DNA from 3 places in the Paenibacillus sp. FSL R5-0527 genome. Region 1 is predicted to be linked to each of the others. Evidence: a T-box and tRNA genes for the amino acid it is inferred to sense, from the RefSeq annotation. Region 1 holds a T-box; the other regions hold tRNA genes.
What was found. A T-box is a leader RNA that pairs with one kind of tRNA and senses whether it is charged. The one in region 1 lies ahead of leuS (leucine--tRNA ligase), so its partner is inferred to be a tRNA-Leu.

Region 1 (10,210 bases):
CTGAATAACCAGGAGTACCGTAAGATGACGGTGGACGCCGTTGCCGATGAACGGACGCTGCGGGAGATTTATCTGGCCAGCTTTGAAGGTGCGGTGAAAAAAGGCCGCCCGTGGACGGTGATGACCGCTTACAACCGGGTAAACGGAGAATACTGCGCCGAGAACAAGCGGCTTTTGACCGATATTTTGCGGCAGGAATGGGGATATGAAGGCGCTGTGATCTCCGACTGGGGCGCGGTAAACGAGCGGGTGGACGGCCTGCTGGCCGGGCTCGATCTGGAAATGCCGTTTAATCTCGGAGAAGGCGACGCCAAAATCGTTCAAGCCGTGCGTAACGGGGAGCTTCCTGAAGAGCAACTGGACAGAGCGGTCAAAGTACTGCTGGAGCTGGCCTTTAAGGGCCATGCGGCAAGACGGGAGCAAGCCTCGTTTGATGCCGCCGGGCACCATGATCTGGCCAGAAAAGTAGCCGCCGAAAGCATGGTGCTGCTCAGAAACGAGCAGGGCATCCTGCCGCTCTCCAAGGAAGCGAGCATCGCCGTCATCGGCGGCTTCGCGCGGCGGCCGAGATTTCAGGGCGGCGGCAGTTCGCATATTGTGCCGACCAGACTGGATATCGCTTATGAGGAAATCGGACGTAAAGTCAAAGATCCGGCGCAGATCACCTATGCGCAAGGATACCGTCCGGACGATGATGAGGTTGATGCCGCTTTGCTGGCGGAAGCCGCGGAAGCCGCCGCCAAGGCGGAGGTCGCCGTTATTTTTGCCGGCTTGCCGGATCGCTACGAAACGGAAGGATATGACCGCAGCCATCTGCGTTTGCCGGGCAATCACCTTCGCCTGATCGAAGAGGTGGCCAAGGTCCAGAGCAATCTGGTCGTGGTGCTGAGCAACGGTTCGCCGGTGGAGATGCCCTGGATCGGCCAAACCCGGGCCGTGCTGGAGGCTTATTTGGGCGGACAGGCGGCCGGAGGGGCGGTGGCCGATCTGCTGTTCGGCGACGCCAATCCAAGCGGCAAGCTGGCCGAAACCTTTCCGGCGGCGCTCGAGCATAACCCGTCCCATCTGTTTTTTCCGGGCGGTCAGGACCGCGCCGAATATAAGGAAGGGGTGTTCGTCGGCTATCGCTACTATGACGCCAAAGCGCTTGAACCGCTGTTTCCGTTTGGACACGGCCTGAGCTACACCCGGTTCGAATACTCCGGTTTAACGCTCAGCAGCTCCAGAATCCGGGAGCATGAGACGTTGACGGTCAGCGTGCGGATCAAAAACGCCGGAGAGGTGGCGGGCAAGGAAATCGTGCAGCTGTACGTAAGCGACCGGGAGGCGTCCGTGGCCCGTCCGCCGAAGGAGCTTAAGGGCTTTGAAAAGCTCGAGCTTCAGCCCGGCGAAGAGAAAACGGTAATTTTTGAGCTGAATAAAAGAGCGTTTGCTTATTACGATGTGGAGCTGGGCGGCTGGCATGTGGAAAGCGGCTTTTTCGATATTTTGATCGGGCGTTCGTCCCGGGATATCGCCGCGGCCGAAGCGGTTTATGTAGAGAGCGCCGTCAAGCTGAGGCCCTCGTTTACGCGCAACTCGACGTTGGGCGATCTGTTGACCAAAGCCGCTCCCGACCCGCTGACGCTGGCGCTGATCGAGCAATTCAAGCTGAATAGCGGGATATTTCCGGAGGACAAACCGGCTGATATCGCCGCGGCCGATCTTCATTTTCTGCCGCTGCGCGCGCTTGTCTCGCTAAGCAAGGGAGGCCTTCGGGAAGAGGACATGGAAGTTCTGCTGACCCGGGTAAACAGGAGTTGATTCGGCGCCAAAAGCCTTCGTTCCTGGGCCCGGGTTTAGCCGAAGACTGCCGTTGACTTTGGGGAGCCGGATTGGATATAATAGTCTATAATCAATTTTAAAGCTGGATATTGCAAAGCAGTGATGAGGAATCAGTATTTTCGGACAGACCATGCAGAGAGCCGGCGGAAGGTGCAAGCCGGTTGGCCGCGGAATGAACTCGCCTCGGAGTGCGGTGCAATTGCGGTAGCGGCGGATACGCTGACGGCTTTATTGCCGGCCGCATGAACATCGCCGTCTCGCCCGCGTTAAGGGTGCAAAGTGAGCGAAGGACAAAGCATGTCCGACGCTAACTAGGGTGGTACCACGGGAATTTCCTCCCGTCCCTAGCGATGATACGCTACGGGGCGGGAGGTTTTTTAATTTTAAAAAGGTAGTTCAAAAAGTCATCTTTTGATCACGAAGTAGAACAATGGAGCTTAATCGGCATCGAATCTTGAATTCAGCCGGGCCTTCCGTTGCTCACGTAGGCTCACCTACGCTCCGCTACTCAGTCCCTAGCTTCATTCAACCTTCTCGGTGCTGAAAACCTGACTTTTTGAACCCTCACTAAAATGTTAATTCAAAATGGTTGTTCAAGGAGGATTTTCGATTATGGCGGACAATAATGCGCCTCATGCCGTTTACCGGGCTCAGAACATCGAACCGAAATGGCAGGCTTACTGGGATGAGCATCATACGTTCAAAACACGGGAAGAGGCGGGCAAACCGAAGTTTTACGCGCTCGACATGTTCCCTTATCCTTCGGGAGCGGGCCTTCATGTAGGCCACCCGGAAGGTTATACGGCGACGGATATCGTCTCCCGTTATAAACGGATGCGCGGCTACAATGTGCTGCATCCGATGGGGTGGGACGCTTTCGGCCTGCCGGCCGAGCAGCACGCGCTCGATACGGGCGAGCATCCCCGCGATATTACGGTCAAGAACATCAACAATTTCCGGCGCCAAATCAAATCTTTGGGCTTCTCCTACGATTGGGACCGCGAAATCAGCACGACCGATCCGGAATATTACAAATGGACCCAGTGGATTTTTATCCAGCTTTATAAGAAAGGTCTCGCTTATGTGGCCGAGGTGCCGGTAAACTGGTGCCCTGCGCTGGGAACGGTGCTGGCCAACGAAGAGGTGATCGACGGCAAAAGCGAACGCGGCGGCCATCCGGTCATTCGCAAGCCGATGCGCCAATGGGTGCTGAAAATCACCGAGTATGCGGAACGGCTGCTGGAAGATCTGGAAGAGCTCGACTGGTCGGAAAGCATCAAGGATATGCAGCGTAACTGGATCGGCAAATCCGAAGGGGCCGAAGTCGTTTTTGCGATCGACGGCCATGACGCGGCGCTGACCGTGTTTACGACGCGTCCGGACACCTTGTTCGGGGCCAGCTACGCGGTGCTTGCACCGGAGCATGAATTGGTCAAAACGATCACGACGGACGCCCAGCGCGAAGCCGTCGAGGCCTATCAAGATCAAGCCGCGCGCAAAAGCGACCTGGAGCGGACCGATCTGGCGAAGGAAAAAACCGGCGTATTTACCGGCGCTTACGCGATCAATCCGGTGAACGGCGCCAAGCTGCCGATCTGGATCGCCGATTACGTGCTCGCCGGCTACGGCACCGGGGCCATCATGGCCGTGCCGGGGCATGACGAGCGGGACTACGAGTTCGCCAAGCGTTTTGAGCTGCCGATCCTCGAAGTGGTCGAAGGCGGCGATCTGGCGAAGGAAGCGTACGCGGGCGACGGTCCGCACGTCAATTCCGGTTTCCTGAACGGGCTTAACAACGCGGAAGCGATCAAGAAAATGATCTCCTGGCTGGAGGAAAACGGCAAAGGGCGCGGCAAGGTGACGTACCGCCTGCGCGACTGGCTGTTCAGCCGCCAGCGTTATTGGGGCGAGCCGATCCCGATCCTCCATCTCGAAGACGGCACGATGAAGCCGGTGCCGGAGGATCAGCTGCCGCTGGTATTGCCGGACGTCGACGCCATCAAGCCGTCGGGCACCGGGGAATCGCCGCTCGCGAACGTTACGGAATGGGTCAATACGACCGATCCGGAGACCGGCCTGCCGGCGCGGCGCGAGACGAACACGATGCCGCAGTGGGCGGGCAGCTGCTGGTATTATCTGCGGTACATCGATCCGCATAACGACAAGGAGCTGTGCTCCAAAGAGAAGCAGCAGGAGTGGCTGCCGGTCGATCTGTATATCGGCGGCGCCGAGCACGCGGTGCTTCACCTGCTGTACGCCCGCTTCTGGCACAAGGTGCTTTACGATCTCGGCGTGGTGACCACGAAGGAGCCGTTCCATAAGCTTGTGAACCAAGGGATGATCCTGGGCACCAACAACGAGAAAATGAGCAAATCCCGCGGCAACGTCATCAATCCGGACGAAATCGTGGGTGAATACGGCGCGGATACGCTGCGCGTGTACGAAATGTTCATGGGTCCGCTGGAAGCGACCAAGCCGTGGAACATGAACGGCGTGGAAGGCATTCACCGCTTCCTGTCGCGGGTCTGGCGCCTCTTCGTCGCCGAGGACGGCAGCCTGAACCCGAAAATCACCGCGGACGGCGGCAGCGATGACTTCAAACGGACCTGGCACAAAACGATCAAAAAGGTAACCGAGGATTTGGAAAACCTGCGCTTTAATACGGCGATCAGCCAACTGATGATCTTCGTCAACGACGCTTATAAAACGGATGCCGTTCCGAAGGCTGCGGCTGAAAACTTCGTGCAGCTATTGTCCCCCTTGGCGCCGCATTTGGCCGAAGAACTGTGGGAGCGCCTCGGGCATGCCGAAACGATCACGTACGAGCCGTGGCCGGCCTATGACGAGGCTTGGACGGTCGAAGCGGAAGTGGAAATCGTCGTGCAGGTGAACGGCAAAATCGTGGACCGCACGAAAATTTCCAAAGAGCTGGATCAGGCGGCCATGCAGGAACACAGCTTAAGCCTGCCGAACGTGCAGCAGGCTGTAGCTGGCAAGACGATCCGCAAGGTGATCGCCGTTCCGGGCAAATTGGTCAACATTGTCGTCGGCTAAAAGCCTGCCGGCTGCTGCTGCTTTGGCGGCAGTCTATTGCGGCAGTCTATTTGCGGGTCACCGGCATTAAGGCAGGGTAGCGGCTCCCGAACCGTTCGGCGGTTCCGCCTTGGACAGGGCGCCGCCGTCCGCCTGATGGGAGGAAGGGGAGGAATCTCCTTCCTCTTCTGCCGCCGTTTCCCCGCCGGGTTCAGGAGGATTAAACAGCGCATGCAGTTTGCCGAGATCTTCATCGTACTTGCGGTGCGTCGCTTCGATCAACTGCACGAACAGGCCGCGAAGGCCGGCTTCCAGCACGGTCAATCCCTCGGCGGTAACGCCGCCGGGGACGGCGACGCGCTCGATAAGCTCCTCCGCGGTTAGTCCGCCTTCGGTCAACAGCTTGCCCGTTCCGAGCAGCATTTCGGAGCCGAGCGTGATCGCGTCGGCCTGCGTCAGTCCGGTTAGCTCTCCGGCGGCTTCCGCCCACAGCTTCAGCATGTAGGCGACGAATGCGGGGCCGCAGCTGGCGATGTCGGAAGCGATGCGGGTCTCAGTTTCTTTTAGCGTAAACGGCGTGCTGACCGAGGACATCAGCTGCTCCAACAGGAGCCGGTCCTCGGGCCGGATCCGCTTTCCGTACATGCAGAGCGAAGCTCCGCTGTGTACGGAGTGGGTAATGCTGGGAATAATTTTGGCGATTTTGGCCGGGAGGGCCTGCTCCAGAGTTTCGATTTGCACCGGGCTCGTAATTGATACGACGATCTGTTTTTCGTCGAGCACATCCCGGATTTCCGCGATAACCTCAGGGTAATCCAGGGGTTTGATGCACAGGAAGATAATTTTGCTGTCCCGTGCGGCTTCCGCGTTGCTTCCGTATATTTTTAGTCCGGGATAACGTTGGGCCAGCCGTTTCGTTTTGAGGGGAGAACGGTTGCTGGCACAGATGTGATGCGGGAGCAGCGCACCGGAACGCGAAAAAGCTTCAATCAGCAAGCTTCCCATGGATCCGGTTCCGATGAAGGCGACTTTCATCCGGGTTCCCCTTTCCGTGCGTGACGCACTTTTCGTTGCCATCATGGATCATAGCTTCACAGCGAACTCGATTTTCACGTTAGAAACGTGCGGCCCTTTGCCTGCGGTTATTTACCGGGCAGACCGAACGTTTCTACTTCACCTGTTTAAATATGTATGCATCTTGATTGGATCTTCATGACCTTACCGGGCAGATTCTTTTAAGATTGGAGTGGCAGGGTATGAGAAAAGAGTATGTGCTGACGTCGGTCGTTTCCGCAGTTATTGGCGCCGGCCTGATGCTGCTTGCGGTTGGCGGAAGCAAACCGGCCGGAATTGAAGGCTGGGTTCCGCTCAACGCCGAGGTGGCTTCGGCGCTGCAGGCGGAGCAAGCGCCTGCCGGAGGCGGAGGCGCTGCGGTCGGGGCGGGCGCAAGTGCCGCTGCCCATACCGGGGACGCCGGCAAGGGGGATCAGCGCCGAGCGGCGCAAGGCATGGACACTGCCGGCGGCCGTGCAGCGGCAGGCGGTGCGGCCGGGACGGCCGCGGGTGGAGCGGCGGCAGGCGGATCGGCGGGAGGCGGAGGCGGTGCTGCGGTGCCGGGTTCAGCAGCGGCCCCGCCAGCGGGCGCGGCCTTAGGCGAGCCGGCGGTTGGCAGCCCGGCTGCCGGTAACCCCGCGGCAGGCGAGCCGCCTGCCGGAAACGCCGCCGCTTCTGCGGCCGGCAGTCCGGCTTCGTCCGCTGCGCCGCCGCAGCAGGCGGACACCAGCCTGATCAGCATCAATCAGGCGGGGCTTACCGAGCTGCAGGACATTCCCGGCATCGGCGAGAAAAAAGCGCAGGCGATCATCGACTACCGAACCGCGCACGGCCCTTTCGTTTCCCTAAGCGATTTGACGAAGGTGAAAGGGATCGGAAACAAAATGCTGGAAAAAATGAAGCCATATATCAGACTGTAGGAACAGGAGAGCCAAAGGGATGAATCCGGATCAACGCAAAGACTGGGATACGTATTTCATGGATATCGCCTATATGGTGTCAACGCGGTCGCGCTGCAGCCGCCGGCATGTCGGAGCCGTTCTCGTCCAGGGCAAAAAGCTGCTTGGAACGGCCTACAACGGAGCTCCTTCGGGCGTTCCCGACTGCTCGGAAGCCGGCTGCATGATCGCGGAGGAATACGAGGTCGTCATCGAAAACGGAGAAGAAAAAATGGTGAAGAAGCAGCGCTGCGTGCGCACGATCCACGCCGAGCAAAACCTGCTGCTGTTCACCGACCGCATCGACCGGGAAGGCTCCAGCGTCTACGTTACGGACGAACCTTGCTGGACTTGCGCCAACATGCTGGCCAACAGCGGCATTACGGAAATCGTGTTTCATCGGCCTTACCCCAAAGATTCGGGCAAGGTGACGGCGATGATGAAGCAGAAAGGCATCCGGTTCCGCCGTTTGGAATCGTACCAGCCGCCGCCGGAAACGGTTGTCCGCGTTGAGGAATAACCGGCCATCGGCGGCAAACTTGATCGAACATACGATGATTTGTAACGGATGTATGCGGAGATTATGAGTTTATATGAGTTTATATGAGATTATATGAGATTAATATGAGATTTATATGAAATTAGATTTATTATGAGATTATATGGATCATGCTGCGATTTATATGGATTACGCAATGATCTTTAGGATGCAGGAAGCACCTCATCCGCCCAAAGGCGGGTGGGGTGCTTTTTTGAGTTTTATGGAGTTTTGTTCGGTCAGGTGCTGCGTGAAACATAGTTATGGCAACGCCAATCGCGTCTATTTTCGCAGTATTCTTGTCTTGCCCGCGCTGGACCCTTTAAAAGGATGACGGGGTTAAGGGCTCAAGTGTAAAAGTGCATTTGATGTACCATACATGACTGGAATTGACCGATTGAAATGCAAAAATGCATCTATTTTGGGGCTATCCGATAAAAAGGGTCTTTTGACCACTAGCGTTGCATTTACATCTGGCAAGATACATTTTCTGGGCACACCAATATTCTAACGGTTGCCACAAGCGCTATTTGTTCCAATACCGTTGATTTCAAATTGTAACGGTTGCCATGGAGCTTATTTCGCTGAAAACCGGTAATTTTTGCTTGGATTCAGGCAAATAACGACGTTCGCAACCGTTAGAATTTCGAAAAGGTCTTTTTTTGGCAAATAACCGCTGCTGCAACCGTTAGATTTCCGGCGGGCGGAAAGTATCGATTCGAAAGCCAACGCTTGTAAAGAAACCTTGAGCAAAAGTTAATGCAACGCTCAGTGTCTTTTGACTGGAAATGAACTGCAATTTTGCATCTGACGGGGCCGGAAACGGGGTTTTTGAGTCAAAACGAACTGCACTTATGCATCTCGCGGAATCGGTACCTACTGGAATCGCCACCTACTGGATTTGGTACTACTGGTTGGCTCCTACTGAAAACGGCATCTACGTAGATTCGGCATCGCCCTGGATTTGTGCAGCCTCGGATTGGCCTGGCTTCTCGGCCCGCTTTTTCCCTGTAATACGGGCGGACGTTGGCCTGCGCGCAGGCCGCGGGTTTCTTGTTGGAGGAAGCATTCTTAAACGGTGGCGGACGTGTGTCTGATATGGCAGCGATCCCGAAAGGAAGGAGGACTTGTAATGTTCCGTAGACCTTTGACCGCTATCGCCTGCTGCTGGATCGCCGGCAGCGGTTTAACTATTTTGCTCGGCGGCAGCCGGTTTTGGCTGATGTGGGCGGGAATTACGCTGGTTTGCCCGGCGTTATTGGCGATCGGGCGTTGGCCCTTGCGGAGGCTTGCGGTATTGTGGCTGGTATTTTCTCTTGGGGCCGTCTATTGGCAGTACAACGAAGCCAGAAATATCAGCCGGATTGAACATGCTTTATCTGGCGGGGGGGAGACGGTTGATGGTCTAACCGCTGAGCAGTCCAGCGAACGGGGCGCATCAGATGGTCTCACTGCTGAGCAGTCCAGCGAACGGGGCGCATCAGATGGTCTCACTGCTGAGCAGTCCAGCGAACGGGACGCATCAGCCGGCCTAACCGGTGAGCAGTCCAGCGGACGGGGCGCATCAGCCGGCCTAACCGCTGAGCAGTCCAGCGAACGGGGCGCATCAGCCGGCCTAACCGGTGAGCAGTCCAGCGGACGGGGCGCATCAGCCGGCCTAACCGCTGAGCAGTCCAGCGCACGGGGTGCATCAGTCGGCCTAACCGCTGCGCGGTTCCCCGTTCAGGACCATCTGGACGGGCTTGCCGTACGGATGGAGGGGACGATCGTGTCGCCGGTGGAGGTCGATGGCGACCGGGCCGGCTTTACGCTGCGATTGAGCCGGATCGGCCGTTCCGATGGCGCCTTGAAGGGGCCGCTGGAGGGAGGGGATATCCCCGGCGGCGAGAAGGTCGCGGTACAGCTGCGTTTGGCGGCGGAGGAGGAGCTAAGTACAGCCGCCTCCTGGCGGCGGGGGCAGCATGTCGCGTTGACGGGCAGCCTGAAACGGCCGGAGCCGGCCCGCAACTTTGAAGGCTTCGACTACCGCCGCTATTTGCATAACCAGCGCATTCATTGGCTGGTCAAGGCGACCGGGGCGTCCGCGTTGAACGTACTGCCCGGCAAATGGAGCGCCGCCGCATTGCTCGGGGAGGTCGATGCTTTACGCGCTTATTTGGGCGCGCAGATCGAGCGGCTGTTTCCGGGATGGCAGGCCGGCTACATGAAAGGCCTGCTGATCGGGCTTCAGGACGAGCTTGATCCGGAGAAATACGCGGAGTTTACCCAGCTTGGCCTGACGCATATTTTGGCGATTTCGGGCAGCCATGTGGCGATCAATGTGGCGATCGTTTTTTGGCTGCTGCGTTTATGCCGGGTCAGCCGGGAGACCGCGCTGATCGTCATGTTGTTTTTTGTCCCGGCATATGTGCTGATTACCGGTTTTTCGCCGTCCGTGATCCGCTCCGGGATCATGACGACGCTGGGCATCTATTTGCTGAGGCGGGGAAAGCTCAAGGACAGCATTAATGTGCTGTCAGCCGCGGCGCTTATGATGCTGCTTTGGAACCCCTATTTTTTGCTGAACGTCAGCTTCCAGCTTTCGTTTGCGGTCACGGCCGGGCTGATCGTTTTCGTCCCGCTGATCTCGCCTTATTTCGCCTGGCTTCCGCCCAAAATCCGGGGGACCGTAGCCATTACGCTGGCGGCCGAAATCGTCTCGTTTCCTTTAACAATCTTCTATTTTAACCAGTTTTCCCTGCTCTCGCTGGCGGCAAATTTGCTGATAGTCCCCGTCATCGGTGCGTTGGCGCTGCCTATGGGGATGGCGGCGCTTCTGCTCAGC
Region 2 (10,210 bases), 1.4 Mb from region 1:
TTCGGTATATTCATTGAGCCCCGTATCCCGTTCAAAGACGATCAACGCCCCGATTTTTCTACGTGATAAATAATTAACGGCTTTAATAATCTCGCCGATTTCTTTACCGAATTGTTCCTCATCGGCCGAACTGCGGCCAAATAGCTTGCCTCTACCGAGCTGCTCCAGCGCGCGCCTTAATTCCGGCTGGAAAATAATGAAGATCGCCAGCACGCCGAACGTAAACATTTGGTTCATGAGCCATTTCAGCGTATATAAATCAAACCACGTGCTTACCGCCCAAATAACCACCAGAACGAGAATCCCCTTGAGCAGTTGAACGGCCCGCGTTCCCCGCACAAGCAAGATCAGTTGGTAAATGATGTAGGTAACGATGAGGATATCGATGACATCCTTGATGGTGTCCTGCCAAGTCATATTCGAAAAATAACTCATGATGCAACCCCCGGGACTGTTCCTGACGGGCATCCTTCGCCCGCTGATAAGGAAACGATTATTTACAGCATTGGATGCTTGTCTCTATAAGTTTCCCCTAACTACTAGGTTATAACGTTCACATGTGAGATGCAAGCGTCCGGGAAAAAATAGGCGCTTTTCGTAATGAATTACATTATTTTCCTGATTGAGCGAAAATAAAAAAAGCGCCGTTTTCCCGAGGGGAGGCGCCAAAAATTTGCATCCAGCCAAACGTTTACCTATAGGCGACTTCCGTGAACGTATTGGTAATCCTATACCAGATCCAATCCAGTGCCCGATCGATTTCTTTGACCTGACCGGAAATATGCGCGGTAGAAGCCTGATAAAACGTACCGTCAATGACGGTTAAATTGCCTTCAACTTCACCATAGATTTCGGCCTTGCCGTTTTCTATCGTCAAGTTCCCGGCGATTTTTGAGTTGTCGGGTACCGTCACCGTGTCGCCATGGATGATCACCTGATCGAGATTAGTCCCTTTGACTACGAGTTGATCATCGGTATCCCAAAAAGAGACGGCGCTGAACAGCATCACCAGCAGAAACATGGCAGCCGCGGTCAAAGCCGGGTGCCGCTTGATCCACTTGATCCAGGCCTGCTGTTTCGGCTGATTCGGGATCTGGCTGATGATCCTGTTGACCAACTCATCGGGCGCCGAAAGGCTCGTGTGCTTGATGGTCGCAAACAGCATCATTTCGGTTTGCTCCAATTCTTTGAACCGCTCCTGGCATACCGGACAGGTTTGCATATGTTGCTTCAACGCTAGGGCTTCGTCGCGGCTCAATTCGCCGTCCAAATAATCATGCATTAATGAGGAGGCTTGCTTGCATTCCATATCAGCCAATCCTTTCAGTATCAATCTATGCGTATGCGGAAAATCCCGGCGGATCCCCGGAACCTATTCGTCCTACCATTACATTACGTAGTGCAAACAATTTCGTTTCATAAAAAAATATCGGCAAAATTAACCGCGGTTTTAAAGCACTTTGTGCTCCAGCTTTTTTCGCAGAAACTCGCGTCCCCGGTGAACCCGCGTCTTGACCGTCGTTACCGGCATGTCCAGCACTTCGCTGATTTCCTGGAGCGACATTTCCTGCAGGTATCTTAAAATAATGACGGACTTATATTTCGCCGGCAATCCCGCTATGGCTTGATGAATCGTCCGCTGCGTTTCCGAAAGCAGATATTCCGTTTCCGGCGTTTTGTCGTCACCGGGAATCAGCGTATAACCGTCCATACCTTCCTGGTCGTTCATTTCGGCATCGAGATAGTAACTCGGTTTCCGCTTGCGCAACCGGTCGATACAAAGATTCGTCGCAATGCGGTATATCCATGTCGAAAATTTCTGTTTATCATCGTAACGGCTCCAGTTTTTGTGAACCCTTAAAAACGTCTCCTGCACGACATCCTCCGCTTCGTGCCGGTTCGACAACATCCTGTAGCCCAGATGAAACAGTTTATCCTTATATAAATCAACGAGTTCGGCAAAGGCTCCCTGATCCCCTTTCCGGGCCAGCTTCACCAGCCTTGCGTCGAAATGATCTACCACCGTATTTTCCCCCAGATCCATGGACGGGCTTAAATCTATTCCCTGCCTGTACTTCATTCAAATGTTAATGCAACTGCCAGCAAAATGCAATAGAAGCCAATCAAAAAGCCGGCCCTTTTACCAAAGGACCGGCATATGATGAAATGCAGCGTTTAAGTTCGTATCAGCCCGTATTCCGGAGCCCTGCGGCAATGCCGTTAATGGTAAGCAGAACTTCGCGCAGCAGGTGCGCGTCATCCTCGCCTTGCTCGCGAACCGAGCGCAGCTCGGCCAGCAGTTGAACCTGTAGGTAACTCAGCGGATCAACGTAAGGATTCCGCAGGCGGATCGATTCCTGAAGCCCCGGGACATTGTCGAGAATTTCGGAGATGCCGGCGATCTTCAGGACCATCTCCCGCGTCAACCGGAATTCTTCTTCGATCTGACCAAAGACCCGCTCCTTCGCTTCCGAATCGGAACACATATTGGCGTATTCCTGTGCGATTACCAAGTCCGCCTTAATCAAGGCGAACTGCAGCGTATCGATCACGGAGCGGAAAAACGAGAAGTGCTGATACATTTCCTGCAGTATTTTCAGATTTTCTTCTTTGTTCTGATAAAAATTCATCAGTCCGGTGCCGGCGGCATACCAAGCCGGGAATAGATAGCGGCTTTGCGTCCAGGCAAATACCCAAGGAATCGCCCGGAGATCCTCAAACCGGTCGCTGTTTTTGCGTTTGGACGGGCGCGAGCCGATATTCAGTTCGCCGATCTCGACAAGCGGCGTAGATTCCCGGAAAAACTTCAGGAAATTCGGTTCGCGGAACACGAGATCCTGGTATTTGCTCAGCGAAGTCTCCGAGATGCCGGCCATGATTTCTTCCCAGCGCTCTTCCTCGGGGTTGCACTTCTGACGCAGCTTGGCAAGCTTGTTGGCCTCGATCAATGCGGAGGTAGCCTGCTCCAGACTGCGGTAGGCGATGCCTCGCAAAGAATAACGCGACGAGAGCACTTCACCCTGCTCGGTGATCTTGATGCCTCCTCCGATCGTTTCCGGCGGCTGTACCAGAATGCTGCGGTTCAGCGGCATGCCCCCGCGGCCAAGCGCGCCTCCGCGGCCGTGGAAAAACTTCAGCTTAACTCCGTATTGGTTGGCCGTCGCCGTAATTTGCTTCATCGCGACGCGCAGCTCCCAGTTGGCCGTGACCACGCCGCCGTCCTTGTTGCTGTCGGAGTATCCCAGCATAATTTCCTGCAGATCATTCATCGCCGCCACCGATTGCCGATAGATCGGCATGGTGAACAACTGATTCATGATGCCCGGCGCGGCATGCAGATCATCGATCGTCTCAAACAGCGGCACGGATTGCAGTGTGCAGGTTACGCTGCCGTCCGCTTCCTTATGGAACAATCCGACTTCTTTGGCAAAAACCATAACTTCGAGAATATCGCTGGCCGCTTCCGTCATACTGATCAGGTAGCTGGTAATACATTGCTTTCCGTACTCTTGTTGCGCACGGTATATCGCACGGTATACTTCCAGGCATTCATTGGTGCTTTCGCTGTAATCCTGATAAGGCGACGTCAACGGACGAGGATCGTTCAGCAGTTTTTCCAACAGCTTGACCTTCTCCTCTTCCTCCAGTTCGGAATAGTTCGGCACGATATTCATGTTCGCCAAGATTTCCGTCATGGCGTTCTCGTGCTCTTTGCTGTGCTGGCGAACGTCCAGGGTCGCCGTGTGGAAGCCGAACAGCTCCACCTGGCGGATCAGCTTTTTAAGATGCGTATCGGCTACATAGTCCGCATAATGGTGGCGCAGACTGCGGTCGATGATTTTCAAGTCCTCGATAAACTCGCTCACGTTGGCGTAGCGCTCCGGAGTGTCCTTTTTCGCGTCGTCCAGCAGATTGTGCAGTTTCTCCACCATGTAAGTCAGTTTAATGCGATAGGGCTCCTTCTCGTTGTTCCATTGCTGCGTTTTTTGCAGCTTTACCTGAAGCCGGTCGCGTTGAATGGAGGCCATCAGCTCGTCGGTCACGTCGATGATCGTGGTGCAGAAGCTCAGATGCTTGAACAAATCGCTCAAAATGTGCTGATACTCGCGCACGGCCAGCTTCCGCTGCATCCGCAGCGTTTGCCAGGTCACGTCCGCGGTAACGGACGGGTTGCCGTCCCGGTCGCCGCCGATCCACGAACCAAAGCGCAGGTAAGCGGGCACGTGCCAATAATGCTCCGGATAGTATTTGGTCAGGCTGCGTTCCAGTTCCTGATATACTTCGGGAAGCACATGAAACAGCGTCTCATGAAAATAGTACATCCCGTTTCTGACCTCATCGAGCACCGTGGGCTTACGATCGCGCAGCTCATCGGTTTGCCAAAGCGTGATCACTTCATTTAGCAGCTTCTCTCTAAGCTGTTCACGCTCGCGGAACGTAAGGGTAGGATTATCGAGCTGCATGACATCGTCGGCAATCCGTTTGTGAATATCCAAGATCGCCCGCCGCATCGCTTCGGTAGGGTGTGCCGTCATCACAAGCTCCAGGGACATACCCTCCATGATTTCCTTAACTTCGACATAAGTGAAACCCTGTTCCTTCAGGCCTTTAATGGCGGCCTCGATCGTTCCCGATTGAACGGCTTCTCCGGCCGAACGTTCGTAATCCCGCTTGCGGCGAATCCGATGATTCTGCTCGGCAATATTGACGAGCTGAAAGTAAATGGCAAAAGCACGGATAACTTGGTGACGAATTCCGGGTTCAAGAGAATTGATCATTTCCTTAAACTCATCATGCAATTCGGGTAAAAATACAGCCCGCAGCGATTTACTGGCTTCACGAATCTTCTCGACAATATCCAAGAGCTCGTTACCGCCCTGATGTACCAGGACCTCTCCTAGAATATTGCCCAAAAAACGAATGTCGCGCCGGAGCAGGTTGTTTGAGTTGCTTGTGCCTGCGGTAACCGTTAGTTCAGTCATGTTTCTCCCCCATTTCATCCCTATTCCGTCTTTTCTAAAGCTTTCTTAACATAATACAATAATCTCCCCCGAAAATCTTCACCTAATTTGTAAGATTTCGCGGTGAGACGGTTGGATTACAAACTTAACATTGAGTAAATATTCATATTCACTAATAAGATACAGCAGCCTCAAGATTATGTGCACCATTATATTTAAAATAAATCATGTTTAAAATGAAAAATTAATCATTTCATATTTATGCATGATAGGGCTAATACACTCACTACAGCGCAATCCTCTAAAGGAAGAACTTTCCACCCGCAGCCGGGGACCAAGACAGTGCGTTGCGACGTCCCGTTTAAGCAACCATTACTTACCTTAACACGGTAAAGCAATAAAATACAAGAATATAAATAAATTTTTTGTTCAATAAGCTACAGTTATCATGAGGCCAACTTTCAAAATGATTATTCCGATATCTATAACAAAAAACATCATCTTCCGATGATGTTGCTGTTATATATGGAGCGGGTGATGGGAATCGAACCCACGCTACCAGCTTGGAAGGCTGGAGTTCTACCATTGAACTACACCCGCATAACACCCAAAACTTTAATGGTCGGGACGACACGATTCGAACATGCGACCCCCTGGTCCCAAACCAGGTGCTCTACCAAGCTGAGCTACGTCCCGAGATATGTTGGCCAATCTTTATGCCAAACATTTATTTTGTTAAAATGGCGCGCCCTAAGAGATTCGAACTCCTGACCTTTAGATTCGTAGTCTAACGCTCTATCCAGCTGAGCTAAGGGCGCAAATTATGGAGCGGACGACGGGAATCGAACCCGCGACCCTCGCCTTGGCAAGGCGATGCTCTACCGCTGAGCCACGTCCGCATAATCTGGTGCGCGTGGAGGGACTTGAACCCCCACGTCAAAGACGCTAGATCCTAAGTCTAGTGCGTCTGCCAATTCCGCCACACGCGCGTAATCATCATTTCCCTCGTTAACTTGAGGAAACTGGTGAGCCATGAAGGACTCGAACCTTCGACACCCTGATTAAAAGTCAGGTGCTCTACCAACTGAGCTAATGGCTCATACCCAAAATGGCTGGGGATATAGGATTCGAACCTATGCATGACGGAGTCAAAGTCCGTTGCCTTACCGCTTGGCTAATCCCCATTAACAATGGTGAAGGCTGAGGGGATCGAACCCCCGACCCTCTGCTTGTAAGGCAGATGCTCTCCCAGCTGAGCTAAGCCTCCGTATGTATGGTGACCCGTAGGGGATACTCTCGCTTCGCGAGAGACTGCGAAGTATTCCTAACGAAGCTCATGCTCCGTCGAACCCCTATAAGGGTTTCTCACCCTACTTTGAGGTAATGAAGGAAGCAATGACCCGTAGGGGATTCGAACCCCTGTTACCTCCGTGAAAGGGAGGTGTCTTAACCCCTTGACCAACGGGCCTTATGTAAAAAGCTCTCAACCGGGATCGAACCGGTGACCTCATCCTTACCATGGATGCACTCTACCTACTGAGCTATGAGAGCAAATGGCTCCCCGAACAGGACTCGAACCTGTGACAACTCGATTAACAGTCGAGTGCTCTACCGACTGAGCTATCAGGGAACATTGCTTGGCGGCGTCCTACTCTCCCAGGACCCTTCGGTCCAAGTACCATCGGCGCTGGAGGGCTTAACGGTCGTGTTCGGGATGGGTACGCGTGGAACCCCTCCGCCATCGCCACCAAACGATTCAAGGTTAATCCTTGAAAACTGGATACGAAACAAATTTGCTGTTTTAGTTCCCCTACTCCATTTCGGGGTATTTGTTTGGATAAGCCCTCGACCGATTAGTACCTGTCAGCTCCATGCATTGCTGCACTTCCACCTCAGGCCTATCAACCTCGTCGTCTTCAAGGGGTCTTACTAATTGGGAAATCTCATCTTGAGGGGGGCTTCACGCTTAGATGCTTTCAGCGCTTATCCCGTCCGCACTTAGCTACCCAGCTGTGCTCCTGGCGGAACAACTGGTACACCAGCGGTGCGTCCATCCCGGTCCTCTCGTACTAAGGACAGCTCCTCTCAAATTTCCTGCGCCCACGACAGATAGGGACCGAACTGTCTCACGACGTTCTGAACCCAGCTCGCGTACCGCTTTAATGGGCGAACAGCCCAACCCTTGGGACCTACTTCAGCCCCAGGATGCGATGAGCCGACATCGAGGTGCCAAACCTCCCCGTCGATGTGGACTCTTGGGGGAGATAAGCCTGTTATCCCCAGGGTAGCTTTTATCCGTTGAGCGATGGCCCTTCCATGCGGTACCACCGGATCACTAAGCCCGACTTTCGTCCCTGCTCGACTTGTCAGTCTCGCAGTCAAGCTCCCTTTTGCCTTTGCACTCTGCGAATGATTTCCAACCATTCTGAGGGAACCTTGGGGCGCCTCCGTTACTCTTTAGGAGGCGACCGCCCCAGTCAAACTGCCCGCCTGACACGGTCCCCGTACCGGCTTACGGTACTGGGTTAGAACTCCGATACGATCAGGGTGGTATCCCAACGTCGCCTCCATGGAAGCTTGCGCTCCCACTTCCTAGGCTCCCACCTATCCTGTACAAATCGTATCAAAGTCCAATATCAAGCTGCAGTAAAGCTCCATGGGGTCTTTCCGTCTTGTCGCGGGTAACCTGCATCTTCACAGGTATTAAAATTTCACCGGATCTCTCGTTGAGACAGCGCCCAAGTCGTTACGCCATTCGTGCGGGTCAGAATTTACCTGACAAGGAATTTCGCTACCTTAGGACCGTTATAGTTACGGCCGCCGTTTACTGGGGCTTCGGTTCACAGCTTCGGGTTTAACCCCTAACCGCTCCCCTTAACCTTCCAGCACCGGGCAGGCGTCAGCCCGTATACTTCGCCTTGCGGCTTCGCACAGACCTGTGTTTTTGCTAAACAGTCGCTTGGGCCTTTTCACTGCGGCCCCCTCGAGCTATTCACTCTACCGGGGCACCCCTTCTCCCGAAGTTACGGGGTCATTTTGCCGAGTTCCTTAACGAGAGTTCTTCCGCGCGCCTTAGAATTCTCTTCTCGCCTACCTGTGTCGGTTTGCGGTACGGGCACCTTCTCCTGGCTAGAGGCTTTTCTCGGCAGTGTGAGATCATGACCTTCGGTACTGTAAATTTTCCCTCCCCATCACAGCCCAGCCTTACGGTGTGCGGATTTGCCTACACACCAGCCTCACTGCTTGGACGGGGCATTCCATCGCCCCGCGTCACTACCCTCCTGCGTCACCCCATCGCTCGTAGCGGATTATGGTGGTACAGGAATTAGAGCCTGTTGTCCTTCGACTACGCCTTTCGGCCTCGCCTTAGGTCCCGACTTACCCTGAGCGGACGAACCTTCCTCAGGAACCCTTAGGCTTTCGGCGGATCAGATTCTCACTGATCTTTTCGTTACTCATACCGGCATTCTCACTTGTATGAAGTCCAGCGCTCCTTACGGTACACCTTCAACCTACATACAACGCTCCCCTACCCCTGATCTTACGATCAAGCCATAGCTTCGGTGGTGTGTTTAGCCCCGTTACATTTTCGGCGCAGAGTCACTCGACCAGTGAGCTATTACGCACTCTTTAAATGGTGGCTGCTTCTAAGCCAACATCCTGGTTGTCTGTGCAACTCCACATCCTTTCCCACTTAACACACACTTGGGGACCTTAGCTGATGGTCTGGGCTGTTTCCCTTTTGACAATGGATCTTAGCACTCACTGTCTGACTCCCGGTGAATCAGTCTATGGCATTCGGAGTTTGACTGAGCTTGGTAACCCTTGCGGGCCCCGCACCCAATCAGTGCTCTACCTCCACGACTGTCACACCGAGGCTAGCCCTAAAGCTATTTCGGGGAGAACCAGCTATCTCCGAGTTCGATTGGAATTTCTCCGCTACCCCCACCTCATCCCCGCACTTTTCAACGTACGTGGGTTCGGGCCTCCAGTGCGTGTTACCGCACCTTCACCCTGGACAGGGGTAGATCACACGGTTTCGGGTCTACGCCTACAAACTAAATTCGCCCTATTCAGACTCGCTTTCGCTGCGGCTCCGGCTTCTCGCCTTAACCTTGCTTGCAAACGTAACTCGCCGGTTCATTCTACAAAAGGCACGCCATCACCCATATAGAGGGCTCTGACTTCTTGTAAGCACACGGTTTCAGGTTCTGTTTCACTCCCCTTCCGGGGTGCTTTTCACCTTTCCCTCACGGTACTGCTTCACTATCGGTCGCTAGGGAGTATTTAGCCTTACCAGATGGTCCTGGCAGATTCATACGGGGTTTCACGTGCCCCGCACTACTCGGGATCCGTCTCGGAGGGCAGAGACTTTCGATTACAGGGCTTTTACCTTCTCTGGCCGGCCTTTCCAGACCTGTTCGTCTAACCTCCGCCTTTGTAACTCCATGTGAGACGTCCCACAACCCCGAAGAGCAAGCTCTTCGGTTTAGGCTAATCCGCGTTCGCTCGCCGCTACTGACGGAATCACTATTGTTTTCTCTTCCTCAGGGTACTTAGATGTTTCAGTTCCCCTGGTATGCCTCTTCACCACCTATGGATTCAGTGATGAGTGACTAGGTATTACCCCAGCCGGGTTTCCCCATTCGGACATCCCCGGATCGATGCTTGCTTACAGCTCCCCGAGGCAGTTTCGTTGTTCGCCACGTCCTTCTTCGGCTCCTAGCGCCTAGGCATCCTCCGTGTGCTCTTAGTAGCTTAACCATGATTTTTCCCGAAGGAAAAACATCAAACCACTAATATCTTCACTTGTTTTGACACAAGTTCAGCTAAAAGGATTGTTCTAAAACGCAAATTTCGTTTCGTTATCCAGTTTTCAAGGATCAAGTTTCTTCGCCATTTTACCGGCGGAAGAATATCTTATCATCTCCTGCCTCACCGTTCAACCGGCAAGTGTTGGGAAGATAAGCTTGAGAGTTGAACTCTCAAAACTGACCAACGAGTGAGTAAGTTCGCTAACCCGAGTTAGCTATTTGAATGCTTCCATCGCAGGAAGCGATTCTCCATAGAAAGGAGGTGATCCAGCCGCACCTTCCGATACGGCTACCTTGTTACGACTTCACCCCAATCATCTACCCCACCTTCGGCGGCTGGCCCCTTGCGGTTACCTCACCGACTTCGGGTGTTGTAAACTCTCGTGGTGTGACGGGCGGTGTGTACAAGACCCGGGAACGTATTCACCGCGGCAT
Region 3 (10,210 bases), 1.2 Mb from region 1:
GTAACGACTTGGGCGCTGTCTCAACGAGAGATCCGGTGAAATTTTAATACCTGTGAAGATGCAGGTTACCCGCGACAAGACGGAAAGACCCCATGGAGCTTTACTGCAGCTTGATATTGGACTTTGATACGATTTGTACAGGATAGGTGGGAGCCTAGGAAGTGGGAGCGCAAGCTTCCATGGAGGCGACGTTGGGATACCACCCTGATCGTATCGGAGTTCTAACCCAGTACCGTAAGCCGGTACGGGGACCGTGTCAGGCGGGCAGTTTGACTGGGGCGGTCGCCTCCTAAAGAGTAACGGAGGCGCCCCAAGGTTCCCTCAGAATGGTTGGAAATCATTCGTAGAGTGCAAAGGCAAAAGGGAGCTTGACTGCGAGACTGACAAGTCGAGCAGGGACGAAAGTCGGGCTTAGTGATCCGGTGGTACCGCATGGAAGGGCCATCGCTCAACGGATAAAAGCTACCCTGGGGATAACAGGCTTATCTCCCCCAAGAGTCCACATCGACGGGGAGGTTTGGCACCTCGATGTCGGCTCATCGCATCCTGGGGCTGAAGTAGGTCCCAAGGGTTGGGCTGTTCGCCCATTAAAGCGGTACGCGAGCTGGGTTCAGAACGTCGTGAGACAGTTCGGTCCCTATCTGTCGTGGGCGCAGGAAATTTGAGAGGAGCTGTCCTTAGTACGAGAGGACCGGGATGGACGCACCGCTGGTGTACCAGTTGTTCCGCCAGGAGCACAGCTGGGTAGCTAAGTGCGGACGGGATAAGCGCTGAAAGCATCTAAGCGTGAAGCCCCCCTCAAGATGAGATTTCCCAATTAGTAAGACCCCTTGAAGACGACGAGGTTGATAGGCCTGAGGTGGAAGTGCAGCAATGCATGGAGCTGACAGGTACTAATCGGTCGAGGGCTTATCCAAACAAATACCCCGAAATGGAGTAGGGGAACTAAAACAGCAAATTTGTTTCGTATCCAGTTTTCAAGGATTAACACCTTGAAAATTTAATTAATGTTCCCTGATAGCTCAGTCGGTAGAGCACTCGACTGTTAATCGAGTTGTCACAGGTTCGAGTCCTGTTCGGGGAGTCATAGTCCCCAGAAAGTGTGGGTTTGCTTCTAAGCTTATACCGATTACTTTCTGGGGACCCCAAAACACGTGGAGAGGTGTCCGAGTTGGCCGAAGGAGCACGATTGGAAATCGTGTAGGCGTCACAAGCGTCTCGAGGGTTCGAATCCCTCTCTCTCCGCCATTAATCATATGGCCCGTTGGTCAAGGGGTTAAGACACCTCCCTTTCACGGAGGTAACAGGGGTTCGAATCCCCTACGGGTCACCACTTTCTTAATAGCTTCAAGCAGGGGTGAGAAACCCTATTAGGGGTTCGTCGGAGCATAGGCTTCGATAGGAATACTTCGCAGTCTCAAGCGAAGCGAGAGTATCCCCTACGGGTCATTGCTTTCTTAATATGTTTCAATTGGGGTTAAGAATCCCCCGAGAAGAGCTTTATTTACAGAAGTACTTGATTTGTTGCTATGTTATCTGGTACAATAAGATTTGTCTTTTCCATGGAGGCTTAGCTCAGCTGGGAGAGCATCTGCCTTACAAGCAGAGGGTCGGGGGTTCGATCCCCTCAGCCTCCACCATATTGTATTTTAACGACGCGGGGTGGAGCAGCCCGGTAGCTCGTCGGGCTCATAACCCGAAGGCCGCAGGTTCAAATCCTGCCCCCGCAATTAACTCCAAAATTAGTGATGAAAAGCTTAGGCTTGCTCGGATCGGTTTGTGGAGTTCGCAATTATCAGTGTGGAGCCGTGGTGTAGAGGCCTAACATGCCTGCCTGTCACGCAGGAGACCGCGGGTTCGAATCCCGTCGGCTCCGCCATTTATATCTAATTGCAAGGCTCGGTAGCTCAGTCGGTAGAGCAGAGGACTGAAAATCCTCGTGTCGGCGGTTCGATTCCGTCCCGAGCCACCATTAAAAAACGAAAATTAAAAGCCGGTGTAGCTCAATTGGTAGAGCAACTGACTTGTAATCAGTAGGTTGGGGGTTCAAGTCCTCTCGCCGGCACCACGTGGAGGCTTAGCGAAGTGGCCAAACGCAGCAGACTGTAAATCTGTTCTCTGACGAGTTCGGTGGTTCGAATCCATCAGCCTCCACCAGTTTTATCTAATAGGGGCATAGTTTAAAGGTAGAACAGCGGTCTCCAAAACCGTTAGTGTGGGTTCAATTCCTGCTGCCCCTGCCAGTTTTGAAACTTGAATAATATGGCGGTCGTGGCGAAGTGGTTAACGCACCGGATTGTGGCTCCGGCATTCGTGGGTTCGATCCCCATCGATCGCCCCATATTTTCAACTTTATTGGGGATTAGCCAAGCGGTAAGGCAACGGACTTTGACTCCGTCATGCATAGGTTCGAATCCTATATCCCCAGCCATTTATAAGCGGACGTGGCTCAGCGGTAGAGCATCGCCTTGCCAAGGCGAGGGTCGCGGGTTCGATTCCCGTCGTCCGCTCCATTTTTATCTTTGGCGCCATAGCCAAGTGGTAAGGCACAGCTCTGCAAAAGCTTTATCCCCAGTTCGAATCTGGGTGGCGCCTCCATTATTTTTACTTGCGGGAGTGGCGGAATCGGCAGACGCACAGGACTTAAAATCCTGCGGTAGGTGACTACCGTACCAGTTCAAGTCTGGTCTTCCGCACTTTGTATATATTTTATATTTGCCGGTGTGGCGGAATTGGCAGACGCGCGCGACTCAAAATCGTGAGGGAAACCGTGGAGGTTCGAGTCCTCTCACCGGCATATTCAAAATGATCAGCTCTTAAGAGGAGGATGCTCCTATCTTAAGAGCTTTTTTTGTATGATGAAAAAGAAGGGAAGGCGAAGTTGGGGAAGACTCAGAGTGATTTATGATTTTATTACCTGAATCTGTGTACGTGCTTTTGCTTATTATAATGAATTTTGAGATAAAAAGCCGTGAATAGCACCTCAAACCAAATAAGGTTGGGGTGCTATTCATTTTGTGGTTACGGGCGAAAAATCTGCGTGGGAGCTATGTTTTACCGAGGTTTGTGGAACGGTATGACAAGAAATAATGATTGACACCAATAATCGTTATAATTACAATTAAGTCATTAATCGTAATTATTACTATTAAAGAAGGGCGGCCGGAATTTTTGTGTCTTTGACCATGCCGGCCTAAAAAATTTATCGATGGAGGTAGATATGCGAATATTGGTAAGAAAGTTATTGGGGAGAAAGGCATTGCCAGCCCTAACGTACTTATTGGTTATGTTATTGCTCGTTACCGCTTGCAATTCCGGAACAACCGGGCATGAAAACGCGTCCGCGGACCCCAAAGATTTTACGGTCAAGGAGGAATTGGTTTTAGCGGTAGGAAAAGTGGATATCGGGATGTTCGACCCGAAGAAGGGCTGGGGAACGCACGCCCAGATTCGCCTGACTCACAGTTCGCTGCTAACCATTGATTCCGATCTGAACTTCATCGGAGATCTGGCCAAATCCTATTCCGTCAGCGCGGATGGATTAACGTGGACCTTTCCTCTCCGTGAAGACGTGAAATTTTCCAGTGGCGAACCTGTAACGGCCGAGGATGTCAAGTTTACATATGAAATGCTCAAGGAAGACGGTATAAAGTTTGATTTGTCTTTCGTCAAGTCGATCGAAATAGCGGACGGGAATACCATCCTCATTCATCTGAACGAGCCCCGTTCCACCTTTGTTAGCCAACTCACCGAAATCGGGATTGTTCCCAAGGCTCACTATAACGATCAATATTCCAACAATCCGATCGGTTCGGGACCCTATAAGGTCGTCCAATATAATGACGGCCAGCAGATCATTATGGAGTATAACCCGTATTGGTACGGGAAGGAGCCGCAATTCAAAAAATTGACGTTTCTGCTGCTGGAAGAGGACGCCGCCCTGGCCGCGGCGAAAGCCGGGCAAGCGGACATGGTCTATGTCCCGCCAACCTTTGCGGAACAACAAGTTCCAGGGATGACGCTTCGCACATTCGAAAGCATCGATTCCCGGGGAATCATGCTGCCCACCGTACCAAGCGGCGGCAAGGGAAAAACGAATGACAAAGAAGTGGAAGTCGGGAATGATGTGACCTCCGATCTGGCTATCCGCCAGGCGCTGAACATCGGGCTGGACCGCCAGAAACTGCTGGATGTGGCGCTGGGCGGGTACGGTCAAAAAGCATACTGCCTGTGCGATAATATGCCTTGGTTTAACGAAGAGACGGTTGTAGAAGACGGAGATATTGAAGCGGCGAAGCAAATTTTGGCCCGCGGAGGCTGGGCGGATGCCGATCAGGATGGCATTGTGGAAAAAGACGACCTGAAGGCGGAGTTCGACATGTACTACAGCTCCAGCGATCAGCTTCGCACCGACCTTTCGCTGGCCGTTGCCGACCAGGCCAAGGAATTTGGCATCAAGATCAATCTGATCGGCGCGACCTGGGATGAAATTTACGTCAAAGGCAAAACCGCCGCGGCAGCATGGGGAGGCGGAAGGCATCATCCTCACCAGTTGTATACGATGAATTCCTCCAAGGTTATCGACACGGGTTACAACAATATGTCCAACTATCGCAATGCCAAAGTTGATGAATATCTGGATCATGCGCTTACGGCAACCACGCAGGAGGAGGCCAATAAATACTGGAAGCTGGCGCAATGGGACGGACAGACAGGTTTCAGCGGAATCGGAGACGCCCCGATCGTTTGGCTGGTTCGCGTAGACCACTTGTATCTGGCCGATGAAAAGCTGGATCTCGGCAAACAGCCGGTTCACTCGCATGGTCATGAATGGGCGTTGTTCGGCAATATTACCGAATGGACATGGGGGAACCAGTCCGCTGCCGATGATCATATGTAAAGAAGGGGGATTCGCTTGATCAGAAGTATATCGATTCGTTGCATTCGCGTAGTAACCCTGCTGATTGGATTATCCATGTTGACCTTCTCCCTCGTCCAACTTTCGCCGATCGATCCCGTGAATGCTTATATCGGCGGAGACAGCTCGGCATCGCCGGAGCAAATCGAGAAGTTCAAAGCTTATTGGGGCGTCGACCAAAGTCCGGTAGAGAAGTATTTTTCCTGGGCGGGGGCGTTATTGCAAGGCAATTTCGGCACTTCTTTGCTGTATCGCAGCCCGGTCATCGATATTATTCAAAGCCGCTTTTTAACCTCGCTGGCGTTGATGGGAACGGCGTGGGTACTGTCCGGAGTGATCGGATATGCACTGGGCAGCATGGCCGCCATGAATCGCGGGAAGATGATTGACAGAGCGATCAAATGGTACAGCTACACGCTGGTGTCGACGCCGATTTTCTGGATGGGTCTCATCCTGATGATCGTTTTTGCGGTTTGGCTGCATTGGTTTCCCGTTGGTCTGGCTGTACCGGCGGGAGTTATGGAGAGCGAGGTGCGGTTCATCGACCGGCTGCATCACTTTGTTTTACCGGCGGTAACCTTAAGCATTTTGGGGGTAGCCAATGTCGCCATGCACACGCGTGAGAAAATGATCGACATCCTGAATTCGGAATACGTCGTGTTTGCCAGGGCCAGGGGAGAGAGCGGGTGGCAAATCTTCAAAAACCACGGCTTCCGCAACTCCATTCTTCCGGCGATTTCGCTTCAGTTTGCGTATTTTGGCGAGCTGTTTGGAGGTTCCATGCTTGCCGAGCAGGTATTCGCTTATCCCGGACTCGGCAGCACCTTAACGACGGCGGGGTTGAAGGGCGATCTTCCGCTGATGGTGGGCATCATTCTGATCAGTTCCTTGTTCGTTTTTGCCGGAAACCTGATCGCCGATGTACTGAACAATGTAATCGATCCCCGAACGAAGGAGGCGCGGTAATGCAGTCCGTACAAGAAGGATTTAATGCTCGCAAAAAAATGATCCGGATGCTCGTTGCCTCGATTGGTTTTCTGTTTGTGCTGCTGCTGCTCAGCTTTTTGCTGAGCGACGACAATCTTCGTTTGGGCGCAGGGGGCAAAAACCGGGCTCCAAGTATCAGTCACCTGTTTGGAACCGATTGGCTGGGAAGAGACATGTTCACACGGACGATCAAAGGCTTGCGTCTGTCGCTGACGATCGGCGCGTTTACTTCCTTGCTCAGTGTGGTGATTGCCGTAGTCATGGGGATTTGTGCGGCAACGTTCGGCAAAGCCGTGGATGCCGTCATTTCCTGGGTCATCGATTTGTTTATCGGCATGCCCCATCTTGTCTTTATGGTGCTCATTTGTTTTATTGCCGGCGGGGGCCTCTATGGCATCGTATTGGGGATTTCACTGACGCATTGGACAGCGCTGGCCAGAGTCGTCCGATCGGAGGTGCTCCAAATCAAAAATGCCGAATATATTCAAATCTCCAAAAGCTACGGGAAATCCCCTTGGTATATAGCCAGAAAGCATCTGCTGCCGGCGATTTTTCCGCAAATGATGATCGGCTTTCTGCTCATGTTTCCTCATGTAATCTTGCATGAAGCGGCACTGACCTTTTTGGGATTTGGCCTGTCTCCGCAAACGCCGGCTGTAGGCATTATTCTGTCGGAAGCGATGAACCATATTTCGACCGGAAAATGGTGGTTGGTCGTGTTTCCCGGCTTGCTGCTGGTCACGGTGATCAAAAGCTTTGACAGTATCGGCGAACAGTTCCGTATTTTGACGGAGCCGGTCAGTTCTCACGAATGAGCCGATGCTTCCGAAGCGAGTTTTGTACGAAGTTGATCAGGAAGCAACGCTCACAAAACTTTTAGGAGGCTAGCATGGGAGACGCTGAGAAGAACGTTTTGTTGAAGGTGGAGGATTTGTCGATTGGATTTTCACAATATTTGAAGGGGACACACAAGCGAATCATTCGTCCCATAGCGAATATGCATGTGGAAATTGGCGAGGGGGAAATCGTGGCGGTTGTCGGAGCTAGCGGCTCCGGCAAAAGCTTGCTGGCTCACGCCGTGTTGGGGATACTGCCCGGGAATGCGATCTGCAGCGGGAAAATGTTGTATAGAGGGGAAGAACTGACGGAAGAAAGAAAGAAGCGCCTGAGAGGGAGTGAAATTTCGTTCATTCCGCAATCCGTCAATTATCTCGATCCGCTGATGCGCGTAGGGCGGCAGGTTCAGATCGGACTTGACCGGAAAATTGCAAAGAAAAAGCAAGAAGAATTGTTTGTGCAATACGGACTGCAAGAAAGGGATGGGCGTCTTTTTCCGTTTGAATTGTCGGGAGGCATGCTGCGCAGGGTGCTGTTTGCCACAAGCGTCCGGGAAGGGATCAAGCTGGTCATTGCCGATGAACCTACGCCGGGAATCCATCCGCAGGCGCTTTCCGAAATCTTGCGGCAATTGAAGCAATTCGCGGCCGATGGGGCAGGGGTGATGCTGATTACCCATGATATCGTGTCTGCGCTGGAAATCGCGGATCGGGTGGCGGTTCTCAAGGACGGAACGACGATAGAAATTTCGGATGCGGCGGCATTTGCCGGTAACGGGGAGCTTCTCCAGTCCGAATATACGCGCCGGTTATGGAGGGCTTTGCCGCAGAATGATTTCGATCCGGAATGGAAGGAAAGGGGAGTTGGGGAAGCTTGGCTTTAGTTGGAGAGAATCTGGGCTACTATTATCGGAAAGATCACTGCATACTGCAGGACATAAACATCACGATTGCCCCGGGTGAAGTGCTGGGATTGTCGGGCTACAGCGGATGCGGCAAAACAACGCTGGCCCGAATGCTCGCCGGTTATGTTCCGCCGCGCGCCGGCCGCGTTATGCTGGACGGGAGGCCGCTTGCGCGGCGCTCTTTTCGTCCGGTGCAATTGATTTATCAGCACCCGGAAAAGGCGATTAATCCAAAGTGGCGAATGAAGGATGTGTTGAACGAATCCTATACCCCCTCCCCGGAGATTCTCGAGGCTTTTGAAATCCGCAAGGAGTGGCTGGACCGCTGGCCGCTTGAGCTGTCGGGAGGCGAGAAGCAGCGTTTTTGCATTGTTCGCGCGCTCCATCATGATACCCAATATATTATTGCCGATGAGATGACCACTATGCTGGATGCCATTACACAGGCACAAATTTGGCGCGCGTTTTTGAACATTTGCCAAAGCCGGTCCATCGGCGTCGTTGTGGTCAGCCATGAGGAGAGCCTGCTTCATCGGTTGTGCGACCGCGTATACAAAGTAGGGCAGCATTAAAATCAGGAACTCCGTTATTGGGGCATTCCGAGGTAATTCGGAGCGATTGACATAAAGGAGAAGAGCAAGTAAAATAATTAAATCGTAATAATTACGAATAGAAGGAGATGTTTTTAAATGAGAGTTGTTATTACCTTGGCGTGCACCGAAACGGGAGACCGCAATTACACGACCACCAAAAATAAGAAGACGCACCCCGAACGCATGGAATTGCGCAAATACTGCCCTAGGCTAAGAAAATACACGCTGCACCGCGAAACGCGCTAGGAGGGTTTATATGTTGGCTGAACAAACATCAAAGAAAATTCCGGTCACGGTTCTAAGCGGTTATCTGGGATCCGGGAAAACGACCTTGTTAAATCATGTTTTGCATAACAAGGATGGATTGAAGGTAGCCGTTATTGTCAATGACATGAGCGAAGTTAATGTGGACGCCAATCTCGTAAAATCGGGGAACGCATTGTCAAGAACGGAAGAAAAGCTGGTGGAGATGTCCAATGGCTGCATCTGCTGCACGCTGCGGGACGATTTGCTGCGCGAGGTGCAGAAGCTGGCCGGCGAGGGGCGCTTTGATTACATTCTGATCGAATCGTCGGGTATCAGCGAACCCATCCCGGTGGCGCAAACCTTTACTTATGCCAATCCGGATTTGGACATCGATTTAACCGCCCTGGCCCGATTGGATACGATGGTTACTGTCGTTGATGCCAACCGCTTCTGGCACGACTTCGCATCGGGGGAAAGCTTGCTTGACCGTAATCAGGCGGTGGGAGAAACCGACTATAGAGATATTGTAGATCTTTTGATCGATCAGATTGAAACCTGCGATGTTTTGCTGTTGAACAAGTGCGATCTGGTGGAGGAGAAGGAGCTGGTGAAGCTGGAGGCCGTATTGAAGAAGCTTCAACCGACGGCTAAAATCATTCGGACCGTGAATGGAGCTGTGGACCCCAAGGAAATTTTGAACACGGGTTTGTTTGATTTTGAAAAGACGAGCATGTCCTCAGGGTGGATTGCGGAGCTTACGAATAAAGAGCATACTCCGGAAACCGAGGAATATGGAATAGGGTCCTTTGTGTATCGCAGCAGAATTCCGTTTCATCCTCAGCGTCTCAGTTATTTTTTAAACAATTGGCCTGTCGAAGTAGTTCGTGCCAAGGGACTGGTATGGATCGCAGCGCGTGGCGATATGGCGGCATCGTTAAGCCAGGCAGGTCCTTCCATTCAGTTTGGTCCCGCAGGTTATTGGTTGGCGGCTTTACCGGAAGATCAGCAGCGCGAAGTGTTGGACAGCGAACCCGAAGTTCTGGAACGCTGGGATAATACCTGGGGCGATCGAATGACCGAACTGGTCTTCATCGGTATGGACATGAATCAAAAAGATATTGAGAGAAGGCTGGCCCGTTGCTTGTTGAATGAAGAAGAAATGAAGCAGGATTGGAATAAATTCAATAATCCGCTGCCTTGGCCGGTTTACAAATCGTAATTTCTACGATATTATGTTTTCGATAAATACGTAATGATTACGATTAAAAGGAAGAGATTGATGTGATTTTATCTTCTATGCGCGATGTTGTGTTTGGATATGGGAATGAGCCTGTTATCGAAAACTTGTCTCTGGACATCCATACCGGGCAATTTATCGGCATTGCGGGGCCGAACGGTACGGCCAAAACCACGTTGCTGAAGCTGATGTTGGGGCTGCTTAAGCCTTGGAGCGGTTCGGTCCGGTTGGGCCGCGTCCGGGAAGACGGTTCAAAGTTGGCTGTGGGGTATGTGCCGCAGCAAGTGTCTTCCTTCAATGCCGGCTTCCCCAGCAAGGTCATCGAGTTGGTTCGTTCGGGGTGCTATTCCCGCCTCGGATTATTCGGCCGTTTCAAGGAGGAGCAGCGGCAGGTTGTAGAGCGAAGCTTAAAACAGGTTGGCATGTGGGAGTATCGCGATCGTAAAGTCGGTGAGCTGTCGGGAGGCCAAAAACAACGCGTCTGCATC

Region 2: it encodes a tRNA-Leu, which carries the amino acid that the T-box ahead of leuS (leucine--tRNA ligase) is inferred to sense. The anticodon was not compared.
Region 3: it encodes a tRNA-Leu, which carries the amino acid that the T-box ahead of leuS (leucine--tRNA ligase) is inferred to sense. The anticodon was not compared.

What each region holds. Positions count from the first base shown of each region.
Region 1 is NZ_JBBOYI010000001.1:5,596,879-5,607,088, reverse strand. Features, by position in the region: gene NYE69_RS24915 (glycoside hydrolase family 3 C-terminal domain-containing protein) at 1-1,803, shown strand, start outside; T-box leader at 1,915-2,173, shown strand; gene leuS (leucine--tRNA ligase) at 2,437-4,878, shown strand; gene comER (late competence protein ComER) at 4,945-5,892, opposite strand; gene NYE69_RS24900 (ComEA family DNA-binding protein) at 6,114-6,830, shown strand; gene NYE69_RS24895 (deoxycytidylate deaminase) at 6,850-7,368, shown strand; gene NYE69_RS24890 (ComEC/Rec2 family competence protein) at 8,519-10,210, shown strand, end outside.
Region 2 is NZ_JBBOYI010000001.1:6,970,740-6,980,949, forward strand. Features, by position in the region: gene cdaA (diadenylate cyclase CdaA) at 1-435, opposite strand, end outside; gene NYE69_RS31465 (zf-HC2 domain-containing protein) at 692-1,309, opposite strand; gene sigW (RNA polymerase sigma factor SigW) at 1,451-2,023, opposite strand; gene ppc (phosphoenolpyruvate carboxylase) at 2,187-4,982, opposite strand; tRNA gene NYE69_RS31480 (tRNA-Gly) at 5,488-5,561, opposite strand; tRNA gene NYE69_RS31485 (tRNA-Pro) at 5,581-5,657, opposite strand; tRNA gene NYE69_RS31490 (tRNA-Arg) at 5,703-5,779, opposite strand; tRNA gene NYE69_RS31495 (tRNA-Gly) at 5,786-5,860, opposite strand; tRNA gene NYE69_RS31500 (tRNA-Leu) at 5,867-5,950, opposite strand; tRNA gene NYE69_RS31505 (tRNA-Lys) at 5,985-6,060, opposite strand; tRNA gene NYE69_RS31510 (tRNA-Gln) at 6,071-6,145, opposite strand; tRNA gene NYE69_RS31515 (tRNA-Val) at 6,153-6,228, opposite strand; tRNA gene NYE69_RS31520 (tRNA-Glu) at 6,358-6,429, opposite strand; tRNA gene NYE69_RS31525 (tRNA-Thr) at 6,440-6,512, opposite strand; tRNA gene NYE69_RS31530 (tRNA-Asn) at 6,516-6,591, opposite strand; rRNA gene rrf (5S ribosomal RNA) at 6,597-6,713, opposite strand; rRNA gene NYE69_RS31540 (23S ribosomal RNA) at 6,795-9,725, opposite strand; rRNA gene NYE69_RS31545 (16S ribosomal RNA) at 10,031-10,210, opposite strand, start outside.
Region 3 is NZ_JBBOYI010000001.1:6,812,159-6,822,368, reverse strand. Features, by position in the region: rRNA gene NYE69_RS30815 (23S ribosomal RNA) at 1-917, shown strand, start outside; tRNA gene NYE69_RS30810 (tRNA-Asn) at 1,012-1,084, shown strand; tRNA gene NYE69_RS30805 (tRNA-Ser) at 1,157-1,248, shown strand; tRNA gene NYE69_RS30800 (tRNA-Glu) at 1,259-1,333, shown strand; tRNA gene NYE69_RS30795 (tRNA-Val) at 1,565-1,640, shown strand; tRNA gene NYE69_RS30790 (tRNA-Met) at 1,657-1,730, shown strand; tRNA gene NYE69_RS30785 (tRNA-Asp) at 1,803-1,879, shown strand; tRNA gene NYE69_RS30780 (tRNA-Phe) at 1,897-1,972, shown strand; tRNA gene NYE69_RS30775 (tRNA-Thr) at 1,993-2,068, shown strand; tRNA gene NYE69_RS30770 (tRNA-Tyr) at 2,072-2,157, shown strand; tRNA gene NYE69_RS30765 (tRNA-Trp) at 2,170-2,243, shown strand; tRNA gene NYE69_RS30760 (tRNA-His) at 2,266-2,341, shown strand; tRNA gene NYE69_RS30755 (tRNA-Gln) at 2,357-2,431, shown strand; tRNA gene NYE69_RS30750 (tRNA-Gly) at 2,439-2,513, shown strand; tRNA gene NYE69_RS30745 (tRNA-Cys) at 2,525-2,598, shown strand; tRNA gene NYE69_RS30740 (tRNA-Leu) at 2,611-2,696, shown strand; tRNA gene NYE69_RS30735 (tRNA-Leu) at 2,718-2,797, shown strand; gene NYE69_RS30730 (ABC transporter substrate-binding protein) at 3,260-4,900, shown strand; gene NYE69_RS30725 (ABC transporter permease) at 4,916-5,884, shown strand; gene NYE69_RS30720 (ABC transporter permease) at 5,884-6,720, shown strand; gene NYE69_RS30715 (ATP-binding cassette domain-containing protein) at 6,795-7,625, shown strand; gene NYE69_RS30710 (ABC transporter ATP-binding protein) at 7,616-8,218, shown strand; gene rpmG (50S ribosomal protein L33) at 8,336-8,485, shown strand; gene NYE69_RS30700 (GTP-binding protein) at 8,496-9,704, shown strand; gene NYE69_RS30695 (metal ABC transporter ATP-binding protein) at 9,767-10,210, shown strand, end outside.